Regions from separate parts of the Leuconostoc aquikimchii genome, predicted to be linked through region 1. Evidence: predicted binding sites of a transcription regulator. Region 1 holds the regulator's gene; the other holds the start of a gene.
What was found. The regulator HrcA, encoded in region 1, represses chaperone genes, less so after heat shock. The targets are predictions, from matches to a motif close to TTAGCACTCNNNNNNNNNGAGTGCTAA.

Region 1 (6,379 bases):
GTACACTTAGGACATCAAAAAGTGATCAAACAAGCTAAATACGAAGCGGATAAACTTGGTGTCCCACTGGCTGTGTTGACATATGATCCACATCCTATTGTTGTATTTAAGACGTTAGTCAATCCGTTACGTTACCTAACACCAACTGATCAAAAAGCAGCATTATTGGCTGATCTTGGTGTCAATACAATATATGTCATGCAATTCACATCGCAGCTGGCGAAACTACAACCACAGGAATTTGTAGATCAAGTTATTATGCGTTTAAATCCAATAACAGTTGTGGGTGGATTTGATCATATATATGGCGGCAATGTCACAACTGCAGATATGATTCATTTACCTCAGTATGCTAAAAATCGTTTTGATGTTGTTTCGGTGCCAGAACTTGATGATAATAACCAAAAAATTGGTTCGTCATTGATTCGTAAGGCGTTAGAAATAGGTGATATGGATATTGTTAATCGTCAACTTGGACGTGTTCATCAGACGACTGGTTTAGTCATGCATGGTGAGGCACGTGGCCGTGAACTGGGATTCCCAACAGTCAATATTAAAACACCAGAATTAGAGTGGCTGCCGACTATTGGCATTTATGCTGTTAAAATAATGGTAGGTGATTACTGGTATTTGGGCATGGCAAGTATTGGGCGTAATGTCACATTTGGTGATGCGCGTCCAATTACGGTCGAAATCAATATATTAGATTTTAGTCAAGAAATATACGGTGAAAATGTGACAATAAATTGGCATAATTATCTTCGAGGCGAGGTCAAGTTTAAGACTGTGACAGCATTAATAAGTCAACTAAAAAAAGATGAAATTGCTACAAGACAATACTTTGATGCACTTGACTAACGTTATGTGTATTTTTTTATTTTAGCACTCAAATAAAAGAGTGCTAAAAAGCTTGCGTTTTTTTGAAAATAGTGTATCATTATAAATGTTAGCAGTAAGAAACGTTGAGTGCTAAAACGGAGGTGATGGCATGCTGACAGAAAGACAAAAATTAATTCTAAGCGCCATCATTTATGAATACACACAGACGGCTCGTGCAGTTGGATCAAAGAGTCTTCAACAGCAACTTGATATTAAAGTGAGTTCTGCTACGATACGTAATGAAATGGCAACTTTGGAATCAGAAGCATTGATAAAAAAGTTGCACACATCTGCTGGTCGCATCCCATCTCGTGCAGGTTACCGGTATTATCTTGATAATTTAATGTTGGCACGTGCAGCAACGCAACAAGACATCGCTTTGGTTATGCAGTCGTTTCGTGGCAACTTTCATGAAATGGATGATTTGTTAGATGAATCGGCACGGACGTTATCCGAACTCACTGGTGCAACGGCACTTATTTTAAAACCTGAACGTTTGAATATTGTTGTATCAGGTTTTCGTTTAGTGCCATTAGAAAACCAGCTATTAATTGCTGTTCTAGTAACTAATGACGGTAAGGTAACGAGTCAAACTTTTAAGTTACCACGTGAATTAGCAGTTTCATCATTAGATAGTATGATTAAATATATCAATGATCGGATGAATGGCCGACCGGTGTTAGAAGTTTTGAAGATGATGCAGTCTGATGAATTGCCAACACAAATGAGTCGTATGATTAAAACACCAGCGGCATTTTTACAACTATTTGGTGATGTGCTAGCCAGGTCTATTGGCGATACAGTTCATATTGGTGGTCGTTTAAATGTGTTAGGCTTTAGTGATAATGATCAAGACACAAAAGAAGTTAAACGTCTCTTAGAGTTTTTGATTTCTGCTTCTGATGTGCGTCGCGTTGCAACGACCACGGCGCATCATGTGACTATTAAGATTGCTAAAGAAATTGACGAACCCTTGTTGAAGCCTTTTAGCTTAATTACAAGAGCATTTACCGTACCAAACCAAGGAGAAGGCGTAATTGCCTTACTAGGACCAATTCGCATGACATATGCACGCAATGTATTATTAATGGATGCATTTGGTGAGGCATTAAGTCAGAAAATGATTGAGTATACATAAACGAGGAGGTCACTCACGTGACAGATGAAACTAAAAACGAATTAAATAATGAAGAGATAGTAGAAAATGATGATGGCTTAGCAACTGAAAAAGTTGATGCTGTCGTAGAAGAAGCGGCCGATTCTCAGCAAGTAGCGCTTGATGAAGCCTTGAAACGCGTATCAGATTTAGAAGATCAATTACTGCGATCACAAGCTGAAATTCGAAACATGCAACAACGTCAAGCACGTGAAATTCAAAATGTACGTAAGTATGATGGCCAAAAGTTGGCTAGTGCAGTGTTACCGGCAGTTGATAATTTAGAACGCGCGTTACTGGTTGAATCGAAAGATGCGGTCGCGCAACAAATCAAAACTGGTGTTGAAATGACATTAAAAACGTTGGTACAAGCTTTAACTGACAATGGTATTTCCGCAACAGGTGAAGTTGGTGAAAATTTTGATCCAACAAAACATCAAGCGATTCAAAGTGTTTCTTCAGATAAAGTTGATTCAGATCAAATTGCATCTGTTTTGCAAAAAGGCTATATACTGCAAGATCGCGTACTACGTCCAGCAATGGTCGCAGTGGCAAAATGATTTTATTAGTACGAAATTAAAGATGTTACGGTGATTCAGCGAAACGCGCACTACACCTAAAAAAGACAAATTTAACTTAAAAAGCAAAGGAAGAATAAATTCATGTCAAAGATAATCGGTATTGATTTAGGTACGACAAACTCAGCAGTTGCTGTCCTTGAGGGTGGCGAACCAAAAATCATCACAAACCCAGACGGTGGTCGTACAACACCATCAGTTGTTTCATTTAAGAATGGCGAGAGCCAAGTTGGAGATGTTGCTAAGCGACAGGCTATTACAAATCCAGACACAGTTATCTCAATTAAGTCGCATATGGGAGAAGCTGGTTACAAAGTTAGTGCTGACGGTAAAGACTATACACCACAAGAAATTTCAGCAATGATTTTGCAATACATTAAAGGTTATGCTGAAGATTATTTAGGTGAAAAAGTTGACAAAGCTGTTATCACCGTACCGGCCTACTTTAATGATGCACAACGTCAAGCAACAAAAGACGCTGGTAAGATCGCTGGATTGGAAGTTGAACGTATTATTAACGAACCAACTGCAGCAGCTTTGGCATACGGCTTAGACAAGTTGGACAAGAATGAAAAGATTTTGGTTTATGATTTAGGTGGTGGTACATTTGATGTGTCTATCCTTGAATTAGGTGACGGTGTGTTTGAAGTTTTGTCAACCAATGGTGATACTCATCTTGGTGGTGATGACTTTGATAATGCAGTTATTGATTATCTTGCAGCACAGTTCAAATCTGATAATGGTGTTGATTTGAAGTCAGATAAGTTAGCATTGCAACGTTTGAAGGATGCTGCTGAATCAGCCAAGAAGACATTATCTTCAGCGACTGAAGCACAAATTGATTTGCCATTTATCGCATCAGGTGATCAAGGTCCTTTGCACTTGCAAACGTCATTGTCACGTGCTAAGTTTAATGAAATTACAGCTAGTTTGGTAAAGAAGGCTGAACAACCAGTTTTGAACGCATTAAAAGATGCAGGTTTGTCATTTTCAGATATCGATGAAGTTATTTTAAATGGTGGGTCAACACGTATTCCAGCTGTTCAAGATTCTGTTAAAAAGTTAACTGGTAAAGAACCTAACCATTCAATTAACCCCGATGAGGCAGTTGCTTTAGGTGCTGCTGTTCAAGGTGGTGTGATTACTGGTGATGTTAAGGATGTTGTCTTGTTAGATGTGACACCATTGTCACTTGGTATCGAAACAATGGGTGGTGTGTTCACAAAGTTAATCGACCGTAACACAACAATTCCAACATCAAAGTCTCAAGTATTCTCAACAGCTGCTGATAATCAGCCAGCTGTGGATATTCACGTGTTACAAGGTGAACGTTCAATGGCTACGGATAATAAGACACTTGGTCGTTTCCAATTGTCAGACATTCCTGCGGCACAACGTGGCGTACCACAAATTGAAGTAACATTTGATATTGACCGTAATGGTATTGTATCTGTTTCTGCTAAAGATTTAGGGACACAAAAAGAACAAAAAATCACTATCCAGGCCGCAGGCGGTTTGTCGGATGATGAAATTGAGCAAATGATGAATGATGCTAAGGCTAACGAAGAAGCTGATGCAAAAAAGAAAGAATCAGTTGATACACGTAACGAAGCTGATCAATTGATTTTCTCAACAGAAAAGACTTTGGAAGAAGTTGGCGATAAGTTGGGTGATGACGATAAGAAAGCCACACAAGAGGCATTAGAAGCTTTGAAAAAGTCTAAAGAAGATGCAGCAGCTGATGATGCTGACTTGACAGAGTTGAAGGCTAAGTCTGAAGAATTAGGTAAAGCAGCACAAGAATTGGCTATGAAATTGTATCAACAAGCAGCGCCACAAGAAGGTGCTGAAGGGGAAGCAAAGCCAGCCGATGATAACACTGTAGATGGTGATTTCGAAGAAGTTGATCCAGATAACAAAAAAGACTAATTTGATCTTTACTAATAAATATCAAGCGAACCGCATTCAATTGAGTGCGGTTCGTGTACATAATATTAAAAGGAGCGGGTAAGTGAATAATACAGAATTCTACGACCGTCTTGGTGTGGATAAAGGTGCCAGTCAAGATGATATTAAAAAAGCATACCGTAAACTATCAAAAAAATACCATCCAGATTTAAATCATGATGCTGGTGCTGAAGAGAAGTACAAAGAAGTACAAGAAGCTTTTGAAACTTTGGGTACTGAACAAAAACGGGCACAGTATGATCAATTTGGACCAGCAGGAGCTAATGGTGGCTTTGGTGGTCAAGGTGGGCCTGGTGGCTACCAGCAACAAGGTGGGTTTGGTGATTTTTCTGATTTGGGTGATATTTTCAGCCAAATGTTTGGTGGTGGTTTTGATCCAAATCGGCCACGAAAAGGGCAAGATTTACAGTACCGTATGCGTTTGAGCTTTGAAGAGGCCGTGTTTGGTAAGGAAGAAACTATCAAGTTTAATCGTGGCGATGGACCACATGAAATTAAAGTGACGGTGCCAGCTGGTGTTGAAACTGGGCAGCAGATGCGTTTGTCTGAACAAGGTGAGTCAGGCGCCAATGGTGGACCACGAGGCGATTTGTTTGTTGTATTCCAAGTTGCACCATCTAAGGACGGTTTTGAGCGTGAAGGCGCAGATATTTACCTTGAACAGGCGATTGATTTTGTTCAAGCTGCTTTAGGTACTGAAATGCAAGTGAAATCAGTTCATGGCGATGTTAATCTTAAAATTCCAGCTGGTACACAGACTGGTACACGTTTCCGTCTACGCGGCAAAGGGGCACCACGATTGCAAGGAACGGGTCATGGTGATCAATACGTTATTGTTAAATTGGCTGTACCAACAAAGCTGAATAGAGAGCAAAAGAAGGCGTTGGAAGCATATCAAGAAGCAACTGACGGTACAAAGAAGAAAAGTTTTTTTGATAAATTATAAGAAATACTCGTATGCTTAATGTGTATGACAAAAATCTGAAAGTTGGCTGTTTTTAACTTTCAGATTTTTTTTGTAAATTAAAAGACCCCATATGATGTAATTGGACTTTTAGAGTTGGCGTAAAGCGATCTTTAAAAGTTCAATTATTAGTACGGGATCTTTTTAACTCATGAATTATTGTTACGAAAGACTGATATTTAGTCAATATATTTTGTTTCGTCATCAACTTCCCAAGGTGCATTTAAATCAATATGATCATAGTATAAGTGGCCATGTAAATGATCAATTTCGTGCTGAAAGACAATCGCTGGATAATCTCGCAGTTTAATAACCTTTGTGTCACCATTTTCATTTTGATATCGCACTGTGATACGATCAGCGCGAGGAACGAATCCAGGAACATCCTCATCAACTGATAAGCAACCCTCACCGACATCTAATGCGCCACGTTTAACTGATTCAGAAATAATGAGAGGATTAAATATTGTGCCCTTGAAATAAGGCGTATCATCAGACTCGTGCGGATCTAGTGAAGGCACGAGTATGGCAGCCATACGCAATGACTGATCAACTTGTGGTGCAGCTAGACCTACGCCTGGTCGCAGGCCATATGTTTCATTTTGTGTTTCATCCTGTGAGACAACCAAGTAGGTCATCATATCTTTAGCCAATTGTGCGTGTTCGTCACTTAAAGGAAAAGGAACAGTGGCAGCAGTTTTTCGTAAAACGGGTGCACCATCTCGTGTAATTTTATCCATTGTAAATCGAATTGTCATGTTTTTTACCTCTTTATTAGTATATCAAACTGTACAACATGTTAAAATAGAATTATGAGTGAAAATTACATATTAC
Region 2 (6,379 bases), 220 kb from region 1:
ATGACATACACTAATGAGGTATCTTTAACAAGATTAATGACTTCATTACCAAATGACGGTACAACAATTTTGATGACTTGTGGTAACACAATTTTAAAAAATGTTTGCATGCGTGTAAACCCTAAAACTTTAGCAGCATCATATTGCCCATGCGGAACAGATTGTAAGCCACCACGAAAAATTTCGGCCAGATAAGCCGCATAGTTAATAATAAAGGCGATAATTGCCGCCTCAAATCTTGGAAAAGTAATACCCATCATGCCTAATCCATAATAGACAAAAATTAATTGCAACAATAATGGTGTGCCTCGCATAATCCAAATATAACCATTAATTAACCAACGGATTGTAAAGTATTCCGATTTCATGCCAAGGGACACAATGATACCCAATGGGACCGATCCGATTATTGTGAAAAAGAATACCCCCAATGTCATTTTTAAACCCGACAATAGATTTGGTAATATCTCTAGGAAATAGTTCATCAGTTACTCCTTCTTTAAATACGCTATTAATAACATCACTTTAATTAAAAAAAGCTCTTGCAAAATAATTTGCAAGAGGACGCGTCAGCGTGATACCACCTCAGATTTTAATTTTGTTCACACAAAACTACTCTGCTAGTCTTTTATGGTTAACACAAAAACGCCCTCTGAATACAATAGTACTCAGAGGGCGTTTTTTTGCGCGGTGCCACCTCTTATTACATACCCCATCACTGGTTGCATGCCTTAATAAGTCAAAAGACTATATGCGGTAACGGGCAACCCCGATGTAATCTACTTAATTCAATCACACACTCGCAAATGTGTTTCATTTAACCTAATCATTTGCTCACACCACCCGCAAACTCTCTGACGAAAATGTTAAATTACTCTTCTGCTCAACGTTTTTTAATATAGCTCTTAGTATAGTCTTTTTTTTGTTTTTGTCAAGGTTTATCTTAAAAATTGAAATAAAGACCAAGTCGGATAGTAACAAATTGCTGCCACAATAACATTCAAAGCGGCTGTTGGCAAAACTTCAAATGCCAAAAAAGTTACTAGACTAACATTTGAAATGCCAATTATGAATCCTGCTACATAGGTAACCATTAAATAAACAATTAATCCAATCAAAAATATTGATATGCCACTGAGTAAACGCTCATCTAATATTTTGTGGAGTTGTTTCATAGCAGCGACCGCTGCCACAAATGCCAGCGTATATGTTCCAAAGATACCCGTATAGTACATATCAAATAAGATACCGATAAGCACAACGTATAGCCAGAAAGGCATATCTTTCCCAGCATCAAATTGAACAGCATAAAACAACCAAACTAATGTGAGCGTCGGCAAGATATACCACGGAAAAGCGGTAAAAATGCCGCTCATACCAGCCATTAACGACCCATCAGCGAATAGTAAAAACAATAAGATTATCGGATAGACAACACGTAACCGTGTCAACTGCCAAAAAGCCATTATTGCCCTCCAATCTGAGATACGGCAACAACAACCGTTGTAATATTGCCCAAATCAGCTGCTGGTCCTATATTAATACGTTTAGATAACCCATAGTCATCTCGAGTTACACTAGCAACTTTACCAACGTAAAGTCCCGCAGGAATGACTCCCCCTAGTCCAGACGTTTCAACCAAGTCGCCAGCTTTAATCTTATTTTCTGACGTTACTTGACTCATAATTAATTGATTTTTTTCGCGATTAAAGTTCGTAACGATACCGTTAACATCACCATTCCCGCCTTTAATGGTGATAGCAAATCGATTAGCATCCTCACTCGTGTCAGAAATTAGCGCTACTTTCGAATTGGTCGTATTAACTTCGCTAATGCGCCCAATAATTCCGGCGCCAGATAAGACTGGCATGCCTTTTTTAAGCCCTGATCTTAATCCTTTGTTGATAACTAACTGTGATTGCCACGTGGTTGGCGATCGACTAATAGTAACTGCAGAGACTGTTTTATAGTCCGTCAAAGTTGCTTTAAGTTTGAGTTGTGCTTTAAGCGCCTTATTTTCTTCCTCAACGGTTTGTAATCTCACTTTATCTTGTGCAAATTCGTCAATTTTAGATTTTAATTCACGATTTTCTTCAAATGTATCTAATAAATTGCCAATGCTATTAGCTGAACGACCAATAGCATTGGTCGGCACTGAAATAACACGACTTGCGCCACCAGCTAAGTCGTTACCAAAACGTTGTAAAAAAGGTGGCGTGTTCGTTCGTTTTGCCCACCAATTAGATCCCGCTATCAGCCCCACAATCACAATAAGCGAGATAATAATTGTTACAACAGCGCGTGACGAAAATATTTTACGCATTTTGTGTCCCCTTGTTTCAAAAATAAAAGCGTAGCGCAAGCGCTACGCTGGTGTTCATTTATCCTAATTTAATGTTAACTGTGTCGCATCACGTCAATAGATTTCAACGCTTCACCTGTACCAATAGCTACTGCATCAAGTGGCTCATTAGCAATTAAGACTGGCACCTTTGTTGCTTCTTGAATTATTTTATCCATATCACGAAGCATTGCCCCACCACCGGTTAAGACCATACCATGATCGATAACATCGGCAGCCAATTCAGGTTGCGTAGATTCTAATGTTTCACGAATTGCAACAACAATTTCTTGGACAGGCCCTTGAATAGACATAGCAACATCTTCAGCTGTGACATCAATTGTTTTCGGAAGGCCAGTCAACAAATCGCGACCACGTACCGATGCATTTGGTAATGTTCTTGCCAATTCTAATGAAGCGGCACCAATTTCAATTTTCAAACGTTCCGCAGTCGGTTCACCAATTGTCACATTATACTTATTACGTACAAAATTAGCAATTGCCTCATCTAGCTTATCACCGGCGATACGGATTGAACGACTGGATACGATACCACCTAATGAAATAGTCGCAACATCAGTTGTACCACCACCCATGTCTACAACCATGGAACCGGTCGGATCCATCACTGGTAATCCTGCACCAACAGCTGCAGCAAATGGTTCTTCAATCACATAGGCATCACGTGCGCCAGCGACACGAGCAGCATCAATCACAGCGCGACGCTCTACAGCTGTCACACCTGAAGGGACACCAATGGTAACATATGGCTTACCAATACGACCGCCCAATGCTTTTTGTAAATAATACCTGATCATTGCCACTGTCGTATCATAATCCGCAATCACGCCATCACGCATTGGTCGAATAGCTGCAATACTAGCAGGTGTCCTGCCAAGCATATCTTTAGCTTCAGAACCCACAGCGACTACTTCGTTTGTTTGCGTGTTTCGTGCGACAACAGACGGCTCGCGCAAGACAATACCACGTCCTTCAATATATACATATGTGTTGGCCGTACCAAGATCGATACCGACGTTTCGTTGTCCAAATGAAAATGCCACGATGTCTGCCCCTTTTGTGCTTTTTATTATCAAAAACTGTGCGCACTTTATATCATGTTTAACTTATAATATTGTAGCATAAAAATACGTTTCCTTGCCGACTAATTTGCACGAATATATTTAATGTTACCTTGTTTTCCTGCGACACCTCGAATACGATTTTGAGAAGGGAAATCTCGCCATATTTTTTGAAATGCTGGGAAAGTTTCTGGCGTAATGGCAATTTGATCAATTTTGCCATCACGTAAGTCGATTAGTAATTGTTCATAGTCCATTTAATCACCTCATCTAATAGTATACAATATTTCTTTTTAGCACTCAAAACAAAAGAGTGCTAATTTTAATTGCAATTTAATGTTAAGGTGTTATACTAATGTCATATTACTATAGAAAGGAAATGTATCTGCGCATTAATGGCTTGGTTATTACTACGCTGATACGACTGAATATTATGGCAGCACAAGACCCCTTTGGATTTGGCAATATCAATTTTGATGAGATGATGCGGGCAATGAACGACCAAATGCAATCTGCACAACCGGACAATCAAAATAACATTAACCAACAACAGAATAAAAAAGATAAAACAAAAAAAAGACCAACCTTACTAGAAGAATATGGTATTAACCTCACCCAACAAGCGCGTGAAGGTAAACTCGATCCAGTGATTGGTCGTGATTTAGAGGTTGCTCGTACGATTGAAATACTTAATCGCCGCACCAAAAATAACCCTGTTCTCATCGGTGAACCTGGCGTAGGTAAAACAGCTGTCGTCGAAGGTTTGGCACAAGCAATTGTTGCTAATAAAGTACCTGAAAAACTACGTTCTAAAGACGTCATTCGTTTAGCTATGTCTGCCATGGTACAAGGTACTGCTATGCGTGGACAATTTGAAGCCCGTATGCGGCAATTAATGAAAGAAGTAGCCGACAACGACGATGTGATTTTGTTTATTGATGAAGTGCATGAAATTATGGGTGCTGGTAATGCAGAAGGCGGCATGGATGCCGGTAATATCTTAAAACCTGCCCTAGCCCGTGGCGAATTCCAACTCATCGGCGCAACGACATTAAATGAATACCGTAAAATAGAAAAAGATGGTGCTATTGCACGTCGTTTCCAACCCGTTCAAATTTCAGAACCATCAAAAGAAGCAACAATCAAAATATTACAAGGTATCCAACAACGCTATGAAGCTTATCATCATGTTGCGTTTACCGATGAAGCTATTGCTGCTGCCGTTGAATTATCGGATCGCTATGTTCCTGAACGTTTTTTGCCAGACAAAGCGATTGATTTAATTGATGAGGCTGGCTCTCGTAAAAATTTGACTATGACAATTGCCGATCCAAAAGCCATTCAATCAAAAATAGATGCTGCCGATCAACTGAAACAAGATGCAATTGATAAAGAAGATTTTGAGAAAGCAAGTTACTGGCGTGATCAAACCAATCAGCTCGAATCTCAAAAGGCTCAAGTTGAAGCACATCCAGAAATGTTCAAACCACAAACTATCACCGAAAAAGATATTCTACAAATCATTGAAGATAAAACAGATATACCCGTCGGCGATTTAAAGGATAACGAAGCCAACCAATTGCAAGAATTAGACAAGCAATTGTCTCAACATGTTATCGGACAAGATCTTGCGGTTCAAACAGTTGCTAAAGCCCTTCGCCGCAATCGTATTGGTTTAACAAAATCCGGCCGGCCGATTGGTTCATTCTTATTTGTTGGCCCCACCGGTGTTGGAAAAACTGAATTAGCTAAACAACTCTCACAAGAGATGTTTGGCAGTAAAGAAGCCCTGATTCGTTTCGACATGTCTGAATACATGGAAAAACATGCAGTTTCTAAAATGATTGGTGCCCCCGCTGGCTATGTTGGTTATGAAGAAGCCGGTCAGTTAACTGAACAAGTACGTCGCCATCCTTATTCACTCATCTTAATTGATGAAATTGAGAAAGCACATCCTGATGTCATGAACATGTTCTTGCAAATTTTGGACGATGGTCGTTTGACCGATGCGCAGGGTCACGTTGTCAGCTTCAAAGACACCGTTATTATCATGACATCAAATGCTGGCTCAACTGACACCGGCAATGCCCCAATGGGATTTAACCAATTAGATGCACAAAATAAATTATTACAACGTTTAGAAAATTATTTCCGACCTGAATTTTTAAATCGTTTTGACGACATTATTGAATTTGAACAACTTTCAAAAACGCATCTTGTAACAATTATCGATCTCATGTTAGCAGACATGAACAATAATTTAGCTGATAATAATTTACATATCAGTGTCAGTGACGCAGCAAAATCTAAGTTAGTAGCTCTGGGCTACAACCCTGCGCTTGGTGCGCGACCATTACGCCGTGTGTTGCAAGATAAGATTGCAGACCACTTAGCTGACTATTATCTTGCACACCCCGAAGTGACTGACCTCTATGCAGATATTGATGTCGCTACAGACGATATTATTATTTCAGAAAAAGAATATATTAAAGCATAAAAGTGACTCTTAACTCACAATAAAATAAACTTTTTAGGCAGTAGCTTACCATTAAACGCTTGGTGAGCTACTTTTTAATTTAGCCGACAGATGTATAACATTATAGTATAATAATTATTAATGAGGTGATGACTAATGAACGACATTCTAAAAGAGCAATTCTTAATTAACAAGCTATCTGATGACCAGCAAAGTGTCATCGCTAACATGAATACTTATATTAATGACAGTATCGCAAATAAGCAACATGCTGTCGCCATTATCCAAGGCGCTGCAGGCACTGGTAAATCTGTTGTTCTAATGCAACTTGTCCAGCAATATATGACAGACAAACACTATAAAACAGCCTTAGTCGTCAACCATCCAGAACTTTATAAAGCCTATCAAGATATGGCTGCCGATGTTCCTGGACTCAACCCCCGTAACATTCGCCGACCAACTGCACTCATTAATGAGGCA

Region 2: AB3K24_RS06995 (ATP-dependent Clp protease ATP-binding subunit) is a predicted target of HrcA. The motif match lies at 3,717-3,743, and genes of this name have one in related genera.

What each region holds. Positions count from the first base shown of each region.
Region 1 covers NZ_JBFPER010000001.1:1,196,960-1,203,338, reverse strand. Annotated here, with positions in the region: gene ribF (riboflavin biosynthesis protein RibF) at 1-858, shown strand, start outside; gene hrcA (heat-inducible transcriptional repressor HrcA) at 989-2,017, shown strand; gene grpE (nucleotide exchange factor GrpE) at 2,035-2,595, shown strand; gene dnaK (molecular chaperone DnaK) at 2,698-4,542, shown strand; gene AB3K24_RS05970 (DnaJ C-terminal domain-containing protein) at 4,625-5,527, shown strand; gene def (peptide deformylase) at 5,725-6,303, opposite strand; gene AB3K24_RS05960 (UPF0223 family protein) at 6,358-6,379, shown strand, end outside.
Region 2 covers NZ_JBFPER010000001.1:1,417,783-1,424,161, forward strand. Annotated here, with positions in the region: gene AB3K24_RS06970 (amino acid ABC transporter permease) at 1-485, opposite strand, end outside; T-box leader at 669-896, opposite strand; gene mreD (rod shape-determining protein MreD) at 939-1,466, opposite strand; gene mreC (rod shape-determining protein MreC) at 1,466-2,323, opposite strand; gene AB3K24_RS06985 (rod shape-determining protein) at 2,398-3,405, opposite strand; gene AB3K24_RS06990 (hypothetical protein) at 3,507-3,680, opposite strand; gene AB3K24_RS06995 (ATP-dependent Clp protease ATP-binding subunit) at 3,857-5,920, shown strand; gene AB3K24_RS07000 (DUF2075 domain-containing protein) at 6,056-6,379, shown strand, end outside.